DNA from 3 places in the Streptomyces sp. NPDC005496 genome. Region 1 is predicted to be linked to each of the others. Evidence: riboswitches for the same ligand, from Rfam matches in the RefSeq annotation. Region 1 holds a riboswitch; each other region holds the start of a gene.
The links. A riboswitch is a leader RNA that binds a small molecule or an ion and turns the genes downstream of it on or off. The one in region 1 is predicted to bind S-adenosylmethionine.
Positions count from the first base shown of each region.

Region 2: another riboswitch for S-adenosylmethionine. It lies ahead of ACFYQQ_RS38735 (aminotransferase class V-fold PLP-dependent enzyme); the one in region 1 lies ahead of ACFYQQ_RS14035 (glutathione S-transferase family protein).
Region 3: another riboswitch for S-adenosylmethionine. It lies ahead of thrC (threonine synthase); the one in region 1 lies ahead of ACFYQQ_RS14035 (glutathione S-transferase family protein).

Region 1 is NZ_JBIAJQ010000004.1:351,109-357,600, reverse strand. Features, by position in the region: gene ACFYQQ_RS14065 (PTS fructose transporter subunit IIA) at 1-215, opposite strand, end outside; gene dhaL (dihydroxyacetone kinase subunit DhaL) at 208-807, opposite strand; gene dhaK (dihydroxyacetone kinase subunit DhaK) at 854-1,846, opposite strand; gene ACFYQQ_RS14050 (type 1 glutamine amidotransferase domain-containing protein) at 2,053-2,748, opposite strand; gene ACFYQQ_RS14045 (PadR family transcriptional regulator) at 2,904-3,467, opposite strand; gene ACFYQQ_RS14040 (nuclear transport factor 2 family protein) at 3,552-3,950, shown strand; gene ACFYQQ_RS14035 (glutathione S-transferase family protein) at 3,988-4,920, opposite strand; SAM riboswitch class IV at 5,292-5,432, opposite strand; gene ACFYQQ_RS14030 (putative leader peptide) at 5,612-5,737, shown strand; gene ACFYQQ_RS14025 (LLM class flavin-dependent oxidoreductase) at 5,813-6,492, shown strand, end outside.
Region 2 is NZ_JBIAJQ010000020.1:5,081-11,572, forward strand. Features, by position in the region: gene ACFYQQ_RS38720 (Rieske 2Fe-2S domain-containing protein) at 1-841, shown strand, start outside; gene ACFYQQ_RS38725 (cytochrome bc complex cytochrome b subunit) at 838-2,472, shown strand; gene trpD (anthranilate phosphoribosyltransferase) at 2,629-3,693, shown strand; SAM riboswitch class IV at 3,779-3,895, shown strand; gene ACFYQQ_RS38735 (aminotransferase class V-fold PLP-dependent enzyme) at 4,086-5,447, shown strand; gene ACFYQQ_RS38740 (Lrp/AsnC ligand binding domain-containing protein) at 5,504-5,785, opposite strand; gene ACFYQQ_RS38745 (rhomboid family intramembrane serine protease) at 5,782-6,492, opposite strand, start outside.
Region 3 is NZ_JBIAJQ010000007.1:356,262-362,753, reverse strand. Features, by position in the region: gene ACFYQQ_RS23290 (trehalose-6-phosphate synthase) at 1-1,209, opposite strand, end outside; gene ACFYQQ_RS23285 (glucosyl-3-phosphoglycerate synthase) at 1,318-2,289, opposite strand; SAM riboswitch class I at 2,458-2,615, shown strand; gene thrC (threonine synthase) at 2,633-3,937, shown strand; gene ACFYQQ_RS23275 (MoaD/ThiS family protein) at 3,934-4,212, shown strand; gene ACFYQQ_RS23270 (cold-shock protein) at 4,622-4,825, shown strand; gene groL (chaperonin GroEL) at 5,228-6,492, shown strand, end outside.

The DNA of each region.
Region 1 (6,492 bases):
AGGACGGCGACCCCGGCGCCCCGGTCCACGGAGGCCGCCGCCGCGGAGATCAGCTCCGAACTGGTGCCCAGGCCGCCGTCCGCGGTGCCGCCCGCGGGCGCCACCGGGGCGGTCGTGCCGCCGCCGGCCAAGCCCACCGCCAGCTCGGCGACCGAGGCGGCGACGGCGGCGCTGTGCGACACCAGGACGATCCCGACCAGCTTGTCGTCACTCACCGGACACCTCCGCGAGAGCGGCGAGGAGCAGGGCGGACGACGTGGCGCCCGGGTCCTGGTGCCCGATGCTGCGTTCGCCCAGGTAGCTGGCCCTGCCCTTGCGTGCCTGGAGCGGTGTCGTCGCCTCGGCGCCGTCGTTCGCGGCGGCCGCGGCCGCCGCGAAGGACTCCCCGAGGGCGTCCACGGCCGGCACCAGCGCGTCGATCATGGTCTTGTCGCCGGGCGCGGCTCCGCCCAGCGCCATGACCGCGTCCACCCCGGCCCGCAGCGCCTCCGCGAGCTGCTCCTCGGTGACCTCGGCGGCGTCCCCGAGCGCCTTGCCCGTACGGCGCAGCAGGGTGCCGTACAGCGGTCCGGACGCGCCGCCGACCGTCGAGATCAGCTGCCGGCCGGCGAGGGTCAGGACGGCGCCGGGGGTGTCCGGGGCGTCCTTGTCCAGCGTGGCCACCACGGCGGTGAAGCCGCGCTGGAGGTTGCTGCCGTGGTCGGCGTCGCCGATCGGTGAGTCCAGCGCGGTGAGCCGTTCGGCCTCGCGCTCCACGGAGGCGGCGGTGGCCGTCATCCAGCGTCGGAAGAAGTCGGCGTCGAGCACAAGGTCTCCTTGCGTGGTACGAACGTTGACCGGATGCCTGCCCCGCTCACATGCCCCAGCGCAGACCCGGGGTCTTCACCGGCGCGTCCCACAGGCGCAGCAGGTCCTCGTCCACCTGGCACAGGGTCACCGAGGCGCCCGCCATGTCCAGGGAGGTGACGTAGTTCCCGACGAGGGTGCGGGCCACGGCGACACCGCGTTCGGCCAGCACCCGCTGGACCTCCGCGTTGAAGCCGTACAGCTCCAGGAGCGGGGTCGCCCCCATGCCGTTGACCAGCACCAGCACGGGATTGCGCGGGTCGAGGTCCTCCAGGACGGCGTGCACCGAGAAGTCGGCGATCTCCCGCGAGGTCATCATCGCGCGCCGCTCCCGGCCGGGCTCGCCGTGGATTCCGACACCCAGCTCCAGCTCGCCGGGCGGCAGGTCGAAGGTGGGGCTGCCCTTGGCGGGCGTGGTGCACGCGGCCAGCGCCACCCCGAAGCTGCGGGAGCTCTCGTTCACCTGCCGGGCGATGGCCTCGACCCGCTCCAGCGGCGCGCCCTCCTCCGCGGCCGCTCCGGCGATCTTCTCGACGAAGAGGGTCGCGCCGGTGCCGCGCCGGCCGGCCGTGTACAGACTGTCGGTGACGGCGACGTCGTCGTTGACGAGGACCTTGGCGACCTGGATGCCCTCGTCCTCGGCCAGTTCGGCGGCCATGTCGAAGTTGAGCACGTCGCCCGTGTAGTTCTTCACGATGAACAGCACGCCCGCGCCGCTGTTCACGGCGGCCGCCGCCCGCAGCATCTGGTCCGGCACCGGCGAGGTGAAGACCTCGCCCGGACAGGCCGCCGACAGCATCCCCGGACCCACGAATCCGCCGTGCAGCGGTTCGTGCCCGGATCCGCCGCCCGAGATGAGCCCGACCTTTCCGGCCACCGGCGCGTCGCGCCGGACGATCACCCGGTTCTCCACGTCGACCGTCAGCTCCGGATGAGCCGCCGCCATGCCCCGCAGGGCGTCCGCGACCACTGTCTCCGCCACGTTGATGAGCATCTTCATGGGTACCTCCTGATGAGATCAGCCTCTTGCAGTATCGGCGCTCAGGAGGCGGTGGTCACGTGCGGCGCCGATCCGGACGGATCAGGCGGCGGGGCGGCGGGCCGGCGCGGGCACCGGAGAGGTGTCCGGAAAGCGCGGCGGGCCGGGATCCGGCCGCCCGTGGGGGCGGCCGGATCCCGGCCCGGTTCAGGGGGCGGAGAGGTGTCTCAGCCGAGCTTCTTCAGCAGTTCCGCGGCGAGCGGGGCGGAGGAGGACGGGTTCTGTCCGGTGACCAAATTGCGGTCGACCACCACGTGCGGTGCCCACGGCTCGCTCTCCTGGAAGTCCGCGCCCGCCTCGACCAGGCGGTCCTGGAGCAGCCACTTCGCCTTGCCGGCGAGTCCGGCCTGCGTCTCCTCCGCGTTGGTGAAGCCGGTCAGGCGGTATCCGGCGAAGGCGTTGCGGCCGTCCTCGCCCTGCGCGGCGAGCAGCGCGGCGGGGGCGTGGCAGACCACGCCGAGCGGCTTGCCCGACGTCAGCGCGAGGGTGAGGAGGCGTCCGGAGACCGCGTCGACCGCGAGGTCCTCCATCGGGCCGTGCCCGCCGGGGTAGAACACGGCCGCGTAGTCGTCGAGCCGCACGTCCTCCAGCCGGATCGGCTCGCGGAGCGCGTCCATCGAGTCCAGGGCCCCGGCGATCCTGTCGGCGTTGTCCTGTCCGCCGTTGGCCTCGGGCGCCAGGCTCGCCCGGTCCACGGTGGGGACGACCCCGCCGGGTGTGGCGACCACGATCTCGTGGCCCGCCGCCGTGAACGCCTCGTACGGGGCGACCGCTTCCTCGGCCCAGAAGCCGGTCGGGTGCTTGCTGCCGTCCGCCAGCGTCCAGTGGTCGGCGCCGGTCATCACAAAAAGAATCTTCGACATACCGCGACGGTAGGCCGTACGGCCCATAGGTGACCAATAGACATGCCATTCGCTGCCATAGGACTTCCAATGGGCCGGAGGGAATACGTGCGGGCCGCACCGACCGGCAAGGCGGGCCGCCTCCCGTCGGGGAAGGCCGTGCACTGCTCCCGGAACTACCCGCGTACGGCGGTGCGTTGCTCCAGGACGCGCAGCGCCCGTTCCGCCCAGGCGATGTTCTCCCGCTCGAACGAACGGCCCCGCATCAGCGTCAGATACGGCCCGACCCGTTCCGCCTCGGCGAGGTACGCGTCCTCGGTCCGCCCGTCGAGGAGGCGGGCGCGCAGCCGGTCGTAGCGGGCCAGCTTCGCGCGGGCCCCCTCCAGCCGCTCGGTGATCGACGCGCGTACGGCGTCGGGATCGCCCTCGTCCACCGCGTGCACCTTGACCAGGAGCTCGTCCCGGATGGCCGTGGGCCGGGGCGGGGCGCCGGTGAAATCGCGCAGGGCACGGCGCCCGGCGTCCGTCAGCGAGAACATCCGCTTGTCCGGCCGGCGCTCCTGGCGCACGAGCCGCGCCTCGATGAGCCCCTCGGCGGCCATGCGGTCGAGTTCCCGGTACAGCTGCTGGGGCGTCGCCATCCAGAAGTTGGCGATCGCCGCGTCGAACCCCTTGGCCAGGTCGTAGCCCGATGCCTCGCCGTCCAGAAGCGCGGCCAGGACCGCGTTGCGCAATGCCATGCCCGCAAGGCTAGATGTCCGGCCGCCGACGCGAGTAATCTCTTCCACACCTATTCAATTAGTTGACTATGAGAGGTGGGCGCGATGCATCCCTTCCGCAAGGCGGTGGAGGCCGGCGACCACGCCGCGATCGAGGCGCTGCTGGCCGAGAACGTGGTGTTCACCAGCCCGGTGGTGTTCAAGCCGTACACCGGCAGGGCGATCACCGCGGCCATCGTCCGCGGCGTCTCGCGCGTCTTCACCGACTTCCACTACGTCCGTGAGATCGGTGACGCCGACGGCGTCGACCACGCCCTGATCTTCCGGGCGAAGGTGGGCGACAAGGAGATCGAGGGCTGCGATTTCCTGCACCTCGACGAGGACGGAAGGATCGACGACTTCACGGTGATGGTCCGCCCGCTGTCGGCCGCCCAGGCCCTCCAGGAGGCGATGGCCGCGCAGTTCGAGCAGATCTCCCGGGAGGCGATGGGCGCCGCGGAGTGACGACGGCCGGCGGAGGCGGTGCCTCCGCCGGTCCGGACTACCGTCGCCGAAGCGGTGCGACGCCCGCCCCCTCGCTCCGGCTCGTCTTCCCCCGGAACGCCGGGTGGGCACCGAGCCGCCGCACATAACCCCGGAGGTGCTCGTACGGGGCGAGGGCGCCGGGAGCGTCGAGATGGACGAGGGCGGCCCAGAGGTCCACGTCCGCGGCACTCATCTCGTGGCCCAACACGTAGGGAGACGAGGCGAGTTGCCCGTTCAGTCGGTCCAGCGCGGCCGACCGGCGCCCTGGCCGGGCGTCCGGGGTGACCTCCGTGTCGAGGAGCTCGCGCAGGGCGTCGATGTCCGCCGCGTGGGCCGGCGGACGGAGGGCGGGGACCTGTGCCCCGGTGCGGTCCGCCAGGCCGGCCAGGTCGCGCAGGATGTCCGGCGTGTGGTTGCTGACCACACGTCCGGTCCACCGGTCGCACAGCGCGGGCACGGCGAGCGGGCCGTCGTAGTGGTGCCAGGTGGCCTCGTAGGCTCGGCGCAGGGAGGCGGAGCAGTCCGGGCCGCCAGGGGCAGCGGGGCCCGCGGGAAGGGTGGCGACGAAGTCCCCGAGGCCCAGCAGGTCGACGGTGACCGCGACGCGCAGCGAGCGCGGACAGTCCGGGGACAGGTACAGCTGATAGCGGTGCGGGGCCGGGTAGAAACCGCCGGCGAGACCGACGCCGATCCGGTTGTGGACGTGCTGCTGAGCGCCGGCCGAACCCGCGCCGCGGGGCCGGGGGAGCGCGTCGAGCGGCGCGGCCGCGCGGAAGGACGACGCACACCGGGCCGGGGCACCGGCGTCGGCGGACTCCGCGGGGGAGGACTGAGTGCCGGGTGTGTCCCCGACGCCGGAACAGGCGCCGGTGGGGTCGGTGGTTCCGGGCTCGGGCGTGCCGGTGCGGGGAGTGCTCGTGCTGGAGGCGTGCGACAGGGTCTCGGGCATGACTCTCCATGGGTGAGGAAGTCCCGGCCGCCTCGTGGGCGCCGTGACGAAACGGAGTGACCGCGCTTCTCTCGTACCGGTCCGGGATCGCCGGAACCGGGACCTGTCCGGCCTCTCCCGTCCGCCTCGCGACGTCAGGCACGCTCGCTCGCGCGCCGGGCGCGGGCCCGCGTACGTGCGGTGCCGGGCTCGTCGCCGGGCACGCCGGGAGCGCGGACCCGAGTATGCGAAGGTGCCTCGCGGGCAGCGACGCGGAGGGCCGGACGGTCCTTAGTACGCGCTGGAGACACGCAGCAGATCGATGTGCAGGCGCCTCGTCAAGTCGTTCCTGGGCATTCCCACCGGTCCACGCTCGGGGCTCGCGAGACGCGAGACCACGCTTGTCCCGCCGCACCGGCGGAACCCGGTCGTCACCCGGGGCACCCCGTCGCGGTGGAAGGGTTGCCTGCCAGCGGGCCGGGGCCGATGACCGTACGAGCACGAACACTCGCGGGGCGCTGACAATCGTGACCGTCCTCAGCAGTGTCGCCGCGCCCCGGGGGAGCGTCAAGAAGGCGTCCGCGCCGTCTCACGACGTGGTCGGCGGCATGCCCGACTCCCGCGGCGCGGCGTACAGTTCGGCGGAACAAAGGGCGCGGCCGCTTGGTTGCCGCTCTGGAGGGCACCGAGTGCGGAGGCGGAGGTGGGAGCGATGGGAGTCGCGTCGCCCGCGTTCCGCCGTCCCGTGGTGACGTTCACCCCACGCGGCTGTGTCCGCCTGTACTCCCGGCCGCACATCGACCTGCTGCGCGTGGCCGGCGCGCTCTGTCGTCCCTGACCGTGCACCCGCGCCGCCGCCCCCACCGGACGAGGGCCGGCGATCTCCCATGGTCGACCAGGAAGGCACCCCTCCGTGTCCCCGAACTCCCCGCTGCACCTCGCCGTCGCGCTCGACGGCGCGGGCTGGCACCCGGCCGCCTGGCGCGAGCCCGAGGCCCGCCCCCAGGAGCTGTTCACCGCCCGCTACTGGGCCGATCTCGTCACCGAGGCCGAACACGGCCTGCTCGACTTCGTCACCATCGAGGACTCCCTCGGACTCCAGTCCTCCCTCCCCGCCGGCCCCGACGCACGTACCGACCAGGTGCGCGGCCGGCTCGACGCGGTGCTCGTCGCAGCCCGCGTCGCCCCGCTGACCCGGCACATCGGACTGGTCCCCACCGTCGTCGCCACACACACCGAGCCGTTCCACATCTCGAAGGCCGTCGCCACCCTGGACTACGTCAGCAACGGCCGCGCGGGCCTGCGCGTCCAGGTGTCGGCCCGGCCGGACGAGGCCGCCCACTTCGGCCGCCGTACGGTCCCCGGCCTCCCCGCCGAGGTACCCGGCACGGCCGCCGCCCCGGATCAGGCCGCCGAGCTCTTCGAGGAGGCCGCCGACTACGTCGAGGCCGTGCGCCGCCTCTGGGACAGCTGGGAGGACGACGCGGAGATCCGCGACACCGCCACCGGCCGCTTCATCGACCGCGACAAGCTGCACTACATCGACTTCGAGAGCAGGCACTTCAGCGTCAAGGGGCCCTCGATCACCCCCCG
Region 2 (6,492 bases), on a different contig from region 1:
CGCCGCGTTCGTGACGATCCCGGCCGACAAGTCGGTCTTCATCTGGCCGCTCGGGCACATCAGCGGACTCAACTTCGCGCTGGGCACCACGCTCGGCGTCGCGCTCTTCGCCATCGGCGCGGGCGCGGTCCACTGGGCCCGCACGCTGATGTCCGACGTGGAGATCGCCGACGACCGTCACCCGATCGAGGCGCCGCCCGAGGTGCGCGCCAAGGTCATGGCCGACTTCCGGCAGGGTGCCAAGGAGTCCGCGCTCGGCCGTCGCAAGCTGATCCGCAACACCATGCTCGGGGCACTGACCCTGGTGCCGCTGTCCGGCATCGTCCTGCTGCGCGACCTGGGCCCGCTGCCCGAGGACAAGCTGCGCCACACGCTGTGGTCCAAGGGCAAGCTGCTCGTCAACATGAACACGAACGAGCCGCTGCGTCCCTCTGACGTCGCCGTCGGTTCGCTCACCTTCGTCAAGCCCGAGGGGCTGGAGGAGCACGACGAGGAGTTCCAGACCGAGATCGCCAAGGCGGCCCTGATGATCGTCCGGCTCCAGCCGGACAACATCAAGGACAAGCGCGAGCTCGAGTGGTCGCACGAGGGCATCGTGGCGTACTCGAAGATCTGCACCCACGTGGGCTGCCCGATCTCCCTGTACGAGCAGCAGACCCACCATGTCCTGTGCCCGTGCCACCAGTCCACCTTCGACCTCTCCGACGGTGCCCGAGTGATCTTCGGCCCGGCCGGTCACCCGCTGCCGCAGCTGCGCATCGGTGTGAACGATGAGGGCTACCTTCAGGCGCTCGGCGACTTCGAAGAGCCCGTCGGTCCTGCTTTCTGGGAGCGCGGATGAGCACTGCACACAACGAGACGCGTTCGCGCGAGAAGGCGCCCGCCGGTGAGCGGGTGGCGGACTGGGCGGACGGCAGGCTGGGGATCTACTCCCTCGCCAAGTCCAACATGCGCAAGATCTTCCCGGACCACTGGTCCTTCATGCTGGGCGAGATCTGCCTCTACAGCTTCATCATCATCATCCTCACGGGTGTGTACCTGACGCTGTTCTTCCACCCGTCGATGAACGAGGTGGAGTACCACGGCAGCTACGTCCCGCTGCAGGGACAGCTGATGTCCGAGGCGTTCAACTCGACCATGCACATCTCGTTCGAGGTGCGCGGCGGTCTGCTCATCCGGCAGATCCACCACTGGTCGGCGCTGGTCTTCCTGGCCGGCATGTTCGTCCACATGATGCGTGTGTTCTTCACGGGCGCGTTCCGCAAGCCGCGTGAGGTCAACTGGCTGTTCGGCTTCCTGCTGTTCGTCCTGGGCATGTTCACCGGATTCACCGGCTACTCGCTCCCGGACGACCTGCTCTCCGGCACCGGTGTCCGCTTCATGGAGGGCGCGATCCTGTCCGTGCCGATCGTCGGCACGTACCTGTCGTTCTTCCTCTTCGGCGGCGAGTTCCCGGGCGGCGACTTCGTCGCGCGGTTCTACTCGATCCACGTCCTGCTGTTGCCGGGCATCATGCTCGGCCTGGTCGTGGCGCACCTGATCCTGGTCTTCTACCACAAGCACACCCAGTGGGCGGGCCCGGGCAAGACGGAGAAGAACGTCGTCGGCATGCCCCTGCTGCCGGTCTACATGGCCAAGGCGGGCGGCTTCTTCTTCCTGGTCTTCGGTGTCATCGCGATCATCGCGGCGATCGCCTCGATCAACCCGATCTGGACGCTCGGCCCCTACCGGCCGGACCAGGTGTCGACCGGCGCCCAGCCCGACTGGTACATGGGCTTCTCCGAGGGCCTGATCCGCACCATGCCGGGCTGGGAGATCAACCTGTGGGGCCACACCCTCGTCCTGGGTGTGTTCGTCCCGCTGGTCATCTTCCCGCTCGTGCTGGTCGTGATCGCGGTCTACCCGTTCATCGAGTCCTGGGTCACCGGCGACAAGCGCGAGCACCACATCCTGGACCGCCCGCGCAACGTCCCGACCCGTACGGCCGTGGGCGTCGCGTGGATCACCTGGTACGTCGTCATGCTGATCGGTGGTGGCAACGACCTCTTCGCCACCCACTTCCACATGTCGATCAACTCGATCACCTGGTTCGTCCGCATCGCGTTCTTCGTGGCGCCGGTGATCGCGTTCATCGTGACCAAGCGGATCTGCCTCGGCCTCCAGCGCCGGGACCGCGACAAGGTGCTGCACGGCCGCGAGTCGGGCATCATCAAGCGCCTGCCGCACGGTGAGTTCGTCGAGGTGCACGAGCCGCTCAGCCAGGAGGCGCTGCACACGCTCACCGCGCACGAGCAGTACCAGCCGGCCGAGATCGGCCCCGCGGTCGACGAGAACGGCGTCGAGCGCAAGGTCAAGGGCACGCAGAAGCTGCGCGCGAAGCTCAGCAACGCGTACTACGGGGGAGAGAACCAGATCCCCAAGCCCACGGTCGACGAGTACAAGGAGATCACGAGCGGCCACGGCCACCACTGATCCTCCGCCCCGGTCCCGACCGGTCGCCACGGCTGGAGCCCCGTCCATTGCATGGACGGGGCTCTTTGCCGTCCCCGGGCGTGGATAGGGTGGACCCTGCCCGTGACACCTCGTGCACGGTCTTCTCGTATCTGTCTACGGACCCAGGAGCGGCATATGAGTGCTGTGACCCCCGCTGGAGGCGACATCGCGGCGGGCCGTTCCTGGCCCCAGGTGCTGAACGGCCTCCTGGACGGGCGTGACCAGAGCGCGGACGAGACGGCCTGGGCGATGGACCGCATCATGCGCGGTGAGGCCACGGACGCGCAGATCGCCGGGTTCGCGGTGGCGCTGCGGGCCAAGGGAGAGACGGTCGAGGAGATCTCCGGCCTGGTCCGCGCGATGTACGAGCACGCCAACGTGATCGAGGTGCCCGGGGAGACCGTCGACATCGTCGGCACGGGCGGCGACGGCGCCAAGACCGTCAACATCTCCACCATGTCGGCGATCGTCGTGGCCGGCACGGGCGCCAAGGTGGTCAAGCACGGCAACCGGGCCGCGTCGAGCGCGTCCGGCGCCTCCGACGTCCTGGAGAAGCTGGGCGTCAATCTCCAGCTGACACCGAAGCGGGTCGCCGAGGTGGCCGAGGAGGCCGGGATCACCTTCTGCTTCGCGGTGAAGTTCCATCCCGCCCTGCGTCATGTGGCCGCCGCGCGCGGGCAGTTGGGCATCCGCACGACCTTCAACTTCCTGGGGCCGCTGACCAACCCGGCCCGGGTCAAGGCCCAGGCCGTCGGGGTGGCCGATCTGCGGATGGCGCCCATCGTCGCCGGTGTCTTCGCCGAACGCGGCAACTCCTCGCTGGTGTTCCGCGGCGACGACGGCCTCGACGAGCTGACCACCACCGCCACGTCCAGGGTGTGGGTCGTGCGCGACGGGAAGGTCCACGAGGACGCCTTCGACCCGCGTGACGTGGGCATCGACCTGGTCCCGGTCGAGGCCCTGCGGGGCGCCGACGCGTCGTACAACGCGGACGTGGCCCGGCGGCTGCTGAACGGCGAGAGCGGGCCCGTACGGGACGCGGTGCTGCTGAACGCGGCGGCGGCCCTGGTCGCCCTGGAGCCGGGGAGCGGGCCGCTCGCGGAGCAGATCCGCGCCGGGATGGCACGGGCCGCGGAGGCCGTCGACTCCGGGGCCGCGAAGCGCACCCTGGACCGGTGGGTCGCGGCCAGCAACGCCTGAGCCGCACACACGGTGAGGCGGGGCGCGGTCCGGATTCTGGACCGCGCCTTGCGCGTGGAAGATCTTCTGGCAAGATGCTGTACCAGGTCATGAGCGACAGCCATCAGGCCCCGGCCGGCTGTCCGGCAACCCTCCGTCCGTGGCGGGGTGCCCCGGGTGAAGACCAGGCCGTAGGCAGCGAGGTCTACGGCAAGCGCGGACCCCTCGCACTCTTCCGAGTGAGCACCGCCAGGGGTCCTGGTCGTTCGAGGGAGCCTTCTGTGAGCAAGCGAATGCGGTAGGGCGTAGAGCCCCGCCTCCGCACACCCTTTTCTCCTCCTTCCTGTGCCGTCGACGCCCCCCGAGCGGGCTGTCCGCACAGCGATCTCGCCTGCCACTCACAGGAGTTCGCCATGTCTGTCCCCACCGCTGCCGCCGACCGTTCCGTTTGTGCCCCGCTGCCCGTTCTCGGCCGGGATGTCACCGTCCCCCTGGTCACCGGCGGCGAGGTCACCTACGCCGCGCTGGACTACGCCGCCAGCGCCCCGGCCCTCCAGCGCGTCTGGGACGACGTCGCCGCGTACGCCCCGTACTACGGCAGCGTGCACCGGGGCGCCGGCTACCTCTCCCAGCTCTCCACCGACCTCTTCGAGAGCGCCCGCGTGACCGTCGCCGAGTTCCTCGACTGCCGGGACGGCGACCAGGTCGTCTTCACCCGCTCCACCACCGACTCCCTCAACCTGCTCGCCGCCGCCCTGTCGGCGGACTGCCAGGTCTTCGTCTTCGAGACCGAGCACCACGCCTCGCTGCTGCCCTGGCGCGACGCCCGCGTGACGTACCTGAACGCCCCGCGCACCCCGGACGAGGCCGTCGCCACCCTGGAGCGCGCGCTGGCCGCCCGCGACCCGTACGGCCCGGCCCTGGTGTGCGTCACCGGCGCCTCGAACGTCACCGGCGAGCTGTGGCCGGTGCGCGAGCTGGCCGCCGCCGCCCACGCGCACGGCGCCCGCATCGTCCTGGACGCCGCCCAGCTCGCCCCGCACCACCCGGTGTCGGTCAAGGACCTGGACGTCGACTGGGTCGCCTTCTCCGGGCACAAGCTGTACGCGCCCTTCGGCTCCGGTGTCCTCGCGGGCCGCGCCGACTGGCTGACCGAGGCCGAGCCCTACCTCGCGGGGGGCGGCGCCAGCCGCAAGGTCTCGCGGCGCGCGGACGGCGGGGTCGACGTCGAGTGGCACGACAGCGCCGCCCGCCACGAGGCCGGCTCCCCGAACGTGATCGGCGTCTACTCCATCGCGTCGGCCTGCAAGGCGCTCACCGAGGCCGGCTTCGACTCCCTGGTCGCCCGCGAGCAGCACCTGATCGACACCGTCCGCGCGGGCCTCGCCGAGGTGCCCGAGGTGCGGGTCCTGTCGCTGTTCGGGGACGACGCCCCGCGGGTGGGCGTCATCTCGTTCGTCGTCGACGGCTGGAACAGCTCGCACTTCGCGGCGGCCCTGTCCGCGGAGTACGGCATCGGCGTGCGCGACGGCCTCTTCTGCGCCCACCCGCTGGTGCGCACCCTGCTCGGCAGCGACCCGCAGAGCCAGGGGGAGTGCGGGGCCCCGGAGGCCGCGCCCGGCGAGAAGTCCCTGAACGCGATCCGCGTCAGCTTCGGCGCGGGCACCCCGGACGAGCACGTGGAGCGCTTCGTCCGCGCCGTGAGGGAACTGGTGCGGGACGGCGCCCGGTGGCGGTACCGGACCCAGGACGGGCGTTGCGTGCCGGCGGTCTGAGGCCGTAGAAACGGCTCAGCGGCCGGAGGCGGCGGGCGCGGTACGGTCCCGGCAGGTCAGGAGTCGAGGCCGATCGCGAACGCCGCCTCCAGGTCGTGCTGGGAGTACGTGCGGAACGCGACGTGGGTGTCGGTGCCCTCGACGCCCGGGATCTTGCTGATGCGGCCCGGGATGACGTCGGCCAGGTCGTCGTGCGCCTGCACGCGGACCATGGCGATGAGGTCGTAGGTGCCGGTGACGGAGAAGACCTCGCTGACGCTGTCGAGGGCCGCGATCGACTCCGCGATCTCGGGGATCCGGTCCACGCTGGTCTTGATGAGCACGATCGCGGTGATCACGGCTGGTTCTCTCCCTCGGGGGCCGTCACTGGGGTTTTCACTCTAGTCGCACGGCCGAAGCGCACCCAGGCGCAGAGGAACCCGGCGGTGAAGCCCAGCAGGTGGGCCAGGTAGGCGACCCCGGGCCCCTGGTCGTCGCGGCCCGCCGCGAGCCACTGGAGGACCGCCCAGAAGGGCAGGACCACCCAGGCCGGGAAGCGCAGCGGCAGGAAGAAGAGGAACGGGAAGAGACTGGTCACCCGGGCCCCGGGGAACAGGTACAGGAACGCTCCGAGGACCGCGGAGATCGCCCCCGACGCGCCGACCAGGGTCTGTGTGGACTCGGCGTTGGCGATCGCGTAGCCGAGCAGGGCCAGGTACCCGCAGCCCAGATAGAAGAGGGCGAACCCGGCGCGGCCCATGCGCTCCTCCGCCATCGCCCCGAAGACGTAGAGGAAGAGCATGTTGCCGAGGAGGTGGAGCCAGCTGCCGTGGATGAACAGCGCCGTCGCGGGAGTGAGCAGGGCGCGCGGCCGCCCGTCGAGGAGCTCGGCGGGGATCACGCCCCAGCGGCGGAAGTACGCCTGCTGGGCGGCGAAAAGGTCGTCCCCGGTGCCGTACGCCGGGTTCAGTCCCGCCGCCGGGCCGATCACGAAGATCAGGCAGCACACACCGATCAGTCCGTACGTCACCGGCGCGGACTGTCCCCGGACGCTCCGGCCGATCAC
Region 3 (6,492 bases), on a different contig from region 1:
CCCCGCCTCCCGGGAGAGCACCAGGACGCACCCCCCGTCCGAGACGACGGGCACCTCCTTGGCGACCAGGTTCATGCCGTCCCGGATCGGGTTGACCAGCGCCACGTCCGCGAGCCGGTACGCCGCGAGGGACCGGGCGAAGTCGTCCTTGACGTGCAGCACCACCGGCGTCCAGCCCGGCGTCCCGAACCGGGAGTTGATCGCGTCGGCGACGCGCTGCACCTCGGCCGTGTACTCCCGGTAGACGGCCAGGTCCTGCCGGGAGGGATAGGCGAAGGCGACGTGCACCACGCGCTCGTGCCACTCCGGACGGTCCGCGAGCAGCTGCTCGTACGCCAGCAGGCCCCGCACGATGTTCTTCGACAGCTCGGTGCGGTCGACCCGCACGACCGTCCGCCGCGGCGTCCCCTCGGGAGACGTGCCGATCTGCTCCCGCAGCGCCGCCATCCGGTCGTCCACGTCCGCCTCGTGCGAGCGCGCCCGCAGGAAGTCCGCGTCCGCGCCCAGGCCGTGCACCCCGATCCGGGTGTCGCCGACCCCGCCGGCCAGCTCCGCGCAGCACGCGGTGAACGCGTCCGCCCAGCGCCGGGTCAGGAAGCCCAGCCGGTCCGCGCCCAGCATCCCGCGCAGCACCTGGTCCGCGATGTCGTCGGGCAGCATCCGGAAGTAGTCGACGGGCGCCCACGGGGTGTGCGAGAAGTGCCCGATGAGCAGGTCCGGCCGCAGCTCGCGGAGCATCCCGGGCACCAGCGTCAGGTGGTAGTCCTGCACCAGGACCGAGGCGCCGGTGGCCGCGGACTCCGCCAGCGCCTTCGCGAAGGCCCGGTTGTACGCCTCGTACGACGCCCACTGGCGCCGGAACTCCGCGTCGAAGACCGGCTCCAGGGGCGTCTGGTACAGCATGTGGTGAACGAACCAGAGCACCGAGTTCGCGATGCCGTTGTACGCGTCCGCGTGCACCTCGGCGTCGATGTCGAGCATCCGCACGCCGTCCTCGCCGACCCCGCGCCGCACCGCCTCGCGGTCCCCGTCGCCGAGGGCCGCGCACACCCACAGAGCGCCCGCGTCCGGTCCGATCGCCGAGAGCCCCGAGACCAGTCCGCCCCCGCCGCGCCGGGCGTGGAGCGAGCCGTCCTCGCGTACCTCGTAGGAGACCGGTCCGCGGTTGGACGCGACAAGGATCTGGTGGTCACCGTGCGTGGAAGCCATAAGCCTCAACTTAGCCCGGGTCGGAACCGCTCAAACGTACGGACCTGACGGGTACCGGCCGTATACGACCGCCGGAACCCGTCACGGCCCGTCACTCCGGGAGCGGTCTCACGCCACTCTGCGTGAGCGGTACTCGGAGATCTCCGTCATCGGGGGCCGCTCCTCGGTGTCCACCGAGTAGGTGCGCGGCTCGAAGCCGTCGTCGCCCCGCTCGAACTGGGTGAGCGCCGGGCGGATCAGATGGCCGCGGGCCAGCCGGAGCTGCGCGGTGCGGTAGATCGCCGCCGCCATCCGGCCGAGCGCCTGCCCGTCCTGGTGGCGGTGCCTGCGCACCCCCACGTCGACCTGCGCGAGCGCGTCCAGGCCCACCAGGTGCAGCGCGTCGACCAGCATGCCGAGCTCGACGCCGTACCCGACGGGGAACGGCAGCCGCTCCAGCAGGGACCGGCGGGCCGCGTACTCGCCGCCCAGCGGCTGCACGAAGCCCGCGAGCTGCGGCCAGTGCATGTTCAGCAGCGGGCGCGCCATCAGCTCCGTGACCCGGCCGCCCTGGCCCGCGGCGGTCGTGCCGGCGGCGGACCCGTCGGACACGGTCAGCGGCCGGTCGTACATGGCCTTGACGAGATCGACGCCCGGATCGGTGAGCAGCGGGCCCACGATCCCGGTGACGAAGTCGGACGAGAACTCCTTCAGGTCCGCGTCGACGAAGCAGACGATGTCCCCGCTCGTCACGAGCAGTGACCGCCACAGGACCTCGCCTTTGCCGGGGACGGCCGGCAGGCGCGGCAGTATCTCGTCCCGGTGCACCACCCGGGCGCCCGCCGCGGCGGCGACCGCCGAGGTGCGGTCGGTCGAGCCCGAGTCGACGACGACGATCTCGTCGACGAGCGGGACCTGCCGCATGAGGTCGTGGCGGATGACGGCGACGATCTCGCCGACGGTCTCTTCCTCGTTCAGCGCGGGCAGCACGACGCTGACCGTCGAGCCCGCGGCGCGTTTCGCGGCCATCAGCCGGTGCAGCGGACGATCGGTGACGGACCAGGAGCGGGTGCTCAGCCAGCGCTCGACTTCTTCCAGCACGGTCTGCGGCTCCTCACTGTCTGCTCACACGCCCACCCGGGGTGTGATCCATCTCGCGGTTCGGACGACTATCTCAACTGTCCTGGCCGTCGGTTACAGTCTTGAACAACGCGGATGACCATCGCATGTCCTGATCCGGGAACCGCGCGCAGATCAACAACTGAACACCGCTCATCCAGAGGGGCAGAGGGATACGGCCCGTTGAAGCCCCGGCAACCCTCCAGCCGGTCTCGTCCTGATCATCGCCGATCAGCGTCGCGAGGCTCCCGGCTAGGGAAGGTGCCAAATCCGTCTCACGGCGAAGTGCGCCGTGAGGAAGATGAGGAGAAAGGGCCTCGCCTCCATGGCTGCGCAGACAGTTGCAAGCACCACGAACTCCCCCTCCGCCGCGGACTCCGTCGATCTCGGCCCCGCCGCCGCCCTCTCCTGCCGCGAGTGCGGACACCGCGTGCCGCTCGGCCCGGTCTTCGCCTGCGAGGAGTGTTTCGGCCCGCTGGAGATCGCCTACGACTTCTCGGACTACGACACCGAGGACCTCCGCAAGCGCATCGAGGCGGGACCCGCGAACATCTGGCGCTACGCGCCCCTGCTGCCCGTCCCGGCCGACGTCGCCGACAAGCCGAACATCAACCCGGGCTGGACCAAGCTCGTGCAGGCCGACAACCTCGCCCGCGAGCTGGGTGTCGAGGCCGGCAAGCTGTTCGTCAAGGACGACTCCGGCAACCCGACGCACTCCTTCAAGGACCGCGTCGTCGCGCAGGCCCTGGAGGCCGCCCGCGCCTTCGGCTTCACCACGCTCTCCTGCTCCTCCACCGGGAACCTGGCCGGCGCCGTCGGTGCCGCCGCCGCCCGGGCCGGCTTCCGCTCCTGCGTGTTCATCCCGCACGACCTGGAGCAGGGCAAGATCGTCATGGCCGCGGTCTACGGCGGCGAGCTCGTCGGCATCGAGGGCAACTACGACGACGTCAACCGCTTCTGCTCCGAGCTCATCGGCGACCCGGCCGGCGAGGGCTGGGGCTTCGTCAACGTCAACCTGCGGCCGTACTACGCGGAGGGCTCGAAGACCCTCGCGTACGAGATCTGCGAGCAGCTCGGCTGGCGGCTGCCGGACCAGCTCGTCGTGCCGATCGCGTCCGGCTCGCAGCTCACGAAGATCGACAAGGGCCTCCAGGAGCTGATCAGGCTCGGGCTGGTCGAGGACAGGCCGTACAAGATCTTCGGCGCCCAGGCCGAGGGCTGCTCGCCGGTGTCGGTGGCCTACAAGGCGGGGCACGACGTCGTGCGGCCGCAGAAGCCGGACACGATCGCCAAGTCGCTCGCCATCGGCAACCCGGCCGACGGGCCGTACGTCCTCGACATCGCGCGCCGGACGGGCGGCGCGGTGGAGGATGTCGACGACGGCCAGATCGTCGACGCGATCAAGCTGCTGGCGCGCACCGAGGGCATCTTCGCCGAGACGGCGGGCGGGGTGACCGTGGGCGTCACGAAGAAGCTGATCGAGAGCGGCGCCCTGGACCCGGCGCTGACCACAGTCGTCCTCAACACCGGTGACGGCCTCAAGACCCTCGACGCGGTGGCCGGGACCGGTCTGACCGCGACCATCCGCCCGAACCTGGACTCCTTCCGAGAGGCTGGCCTCGCATCATGAGCGTCAACGTTCGCATCCCCACGATCCTGCGCACCTACACGGGCGGCAAGGCCGAGGTCCCGGCGGAGGGCGCGACCCTCGCCGAGGTCATCTCGGACCTGGAGAAGAACCACACGGGCATCGCCGCGCGCGTCCTGGACGACCAGGGCAAGCTGCGCCGCTTCGTGAACGTGTACGTGAACGACGACGACGTGCGTTTCGAGCAGGGCCTGGAGACGGCGACGCCCGACGGCGCCGGCGTCTCGATCATCCCGGCCGTGGCCGGCGGCTGCTGACGACGCACCGTTCAACCGGATTGCCCTCTCCGTGAGAGAAACGGAGGGGGCAATTCTGCATGGTTGAGCGCGGTACAGTTGGGGAAGCCGCTTCGCTTTCCATGCCGGGTGCATATGAACACCGACCCGGTGCCCGATAAGAAGCAGCCAATGTACCCGGCATTTTTGAGCCTTTTACGGCATTTACGGGGCCCGACTTGCCCTGAATATGTGTGAATTCTCCACATACGGCCGATCGCCGATGCCCGGAATTCTCGTCCGATTGACCTGTTGCAGACGGCAGTTGGACAGATACATTCAGCCGCGGTCGACGCGTTCCGGCGCACACCCCCAACCGTTGGGGGGTGAGGTCTGACCCGGATCCGCGAAGTGTGGATCTGTGCAAGGGCCAGTAATAGGGGAGTTAGGCATGGCTCAGGGCACCGTCAAGTGGTTCAACGCGGAGAAGGGGTACGGCTTCATCGCGGTCGACGGTGGTGCGGACGTCTTCGTGCATTACAGCGCGATTCAGATGGACGGCTACCGCACCCTTGAAGAGGGTCAGCGAGTGGAGTTCGAGATCTCGCAGGGCCAGAAGGGTCCGCAGGCGGACATGGTCAAACTCGCCGTCTGATCTCGGCGCGATCGGCCACCGACGCACGCACTCACTCACGTCGAGGGGCCCGTATCCCATCAGGGGTACGGGCCCCTCGGGCGTTCCCGGGAGCGGCCGGGGTCCCCGCCGCTCCGGACGCGGAGGGGGTGGCTCGGGGCCGCGCAGGCGCTCGCAGGGCAGCCGCGACGCGCTCCGCGCGCCCCCTCGATAGGGCTCGCTGGGGAGGAGCACCTTGCACTCTCGGGGGTCGAGTGCTAATCATTGGCGTTAGCACTCTGAAGGTGAGAGTGACAACGAAGGACCGGGTCGGTGAGGCCCGCAGGCCATGTGGGGCAAGGAACCACGAGGCAGGCAGGCCGTCCGTCGCGGGCGCCAGCGCGGTCCGGAGCAATCCACCCCAGTCCGGGAGGACCACTTCACATGGCCAAGATCATCGCGTTCGACGAGGAGGCACGGCGCGGTCTCGAGCGCGGGATGAACCAGCTCGCCGACGCCGTCAAGGTCACCCTTGGTCCCAAGGGTCGCAACGTCGTCCTCGAGAAGAAGTGGGGCGCCCCCACGATCACCAACGATGGTGTTTCCATCGCCAAGGAGATCGAGCTCGAGGACCCGTACGAGAAGATCGGCGCCGAGCTGGTCAAGGAAGTCGCGAAGAAGACGGACGACGTAGCCGGTGACGGCACGACGACCGCGACCGTCCTGGCCCAGGCGCTGGTCCGCGAGGGCCTTCGCAACGTCGCCGCCGGCGCCAACCCGATGGCTCTCAAGCGCGGTATCGAGAAGGCCGTCGAGGCCGTCTCCGGTGCCCTGCTGGAGCAGGCGAAGGATGTCGAGACCAAGGAGCAGATCGCTTCGACGGCCTCCATCTCCGCCGCCGACACCCAGATCGGCGAGCTCATCGCCGAGGCGATGGACAAGGTCGGCAAGGAAGGCGTCATCACCGTCGAGGAGTCCCAGACCTTCGGTCTGGAGCTGGAGCTCACCGAGGGTATGCGCTTCGACAAGGGCTACATCTCGGCGTACTTCGCCACCGACATGGAGCGTATGGAGGCCGTCCTCGACGACCCGTACATCCTGATCGCCAACTCGAAGATCAGCAACGTCAAGGACCTGCTGCCGCTCCTCGAGAAGGTCATGCAGTCCGGCAAGCCGCTGCTGATCATCGCCGAGGACGTCGAGGGCGAGGCCCTGTCGACCCTGGTCGTCAACAAGATCCGTGGCACCTTCAAGTCCGTCGCCGTCAAGGCCCCGGGCTTCGGTGACCGCCGCAAGGCCATGCTCGGCGACATCGCCATCCTCACGGGCGGCGAGGTCATCTCCGAGGAGGTCGGCCTCAAGCTGGAGAACGCGGGCATCGACCTGCTCGGCCGCGCCCGCAAGGTCGTCATCACCAAGGACGAGACCACGATCGTCGACGGCGCCGGCTCCGCCGACCAGGTCGCCGGCCGGGTCAACCAGATCCGCGCCGAGATCGAGAACTCCGACTCGGACTACGACCGCGAGAAGCTCCAGGAGCGTCTGGCGAAGCTGGCCGGCGGCGTGGCCGTCATCAAGGCCGGTGCCGCCACGGAGGTCGAGCTCAAGGAGCGCAAGCACCGCATCGAGGACGCCGTTCGCAACGCGAAGGCGGCCGTCGAGGAGGGCATCGTCGCCGGTGGTGGCGTGGCCCTGCTCCAGGCCTCCTC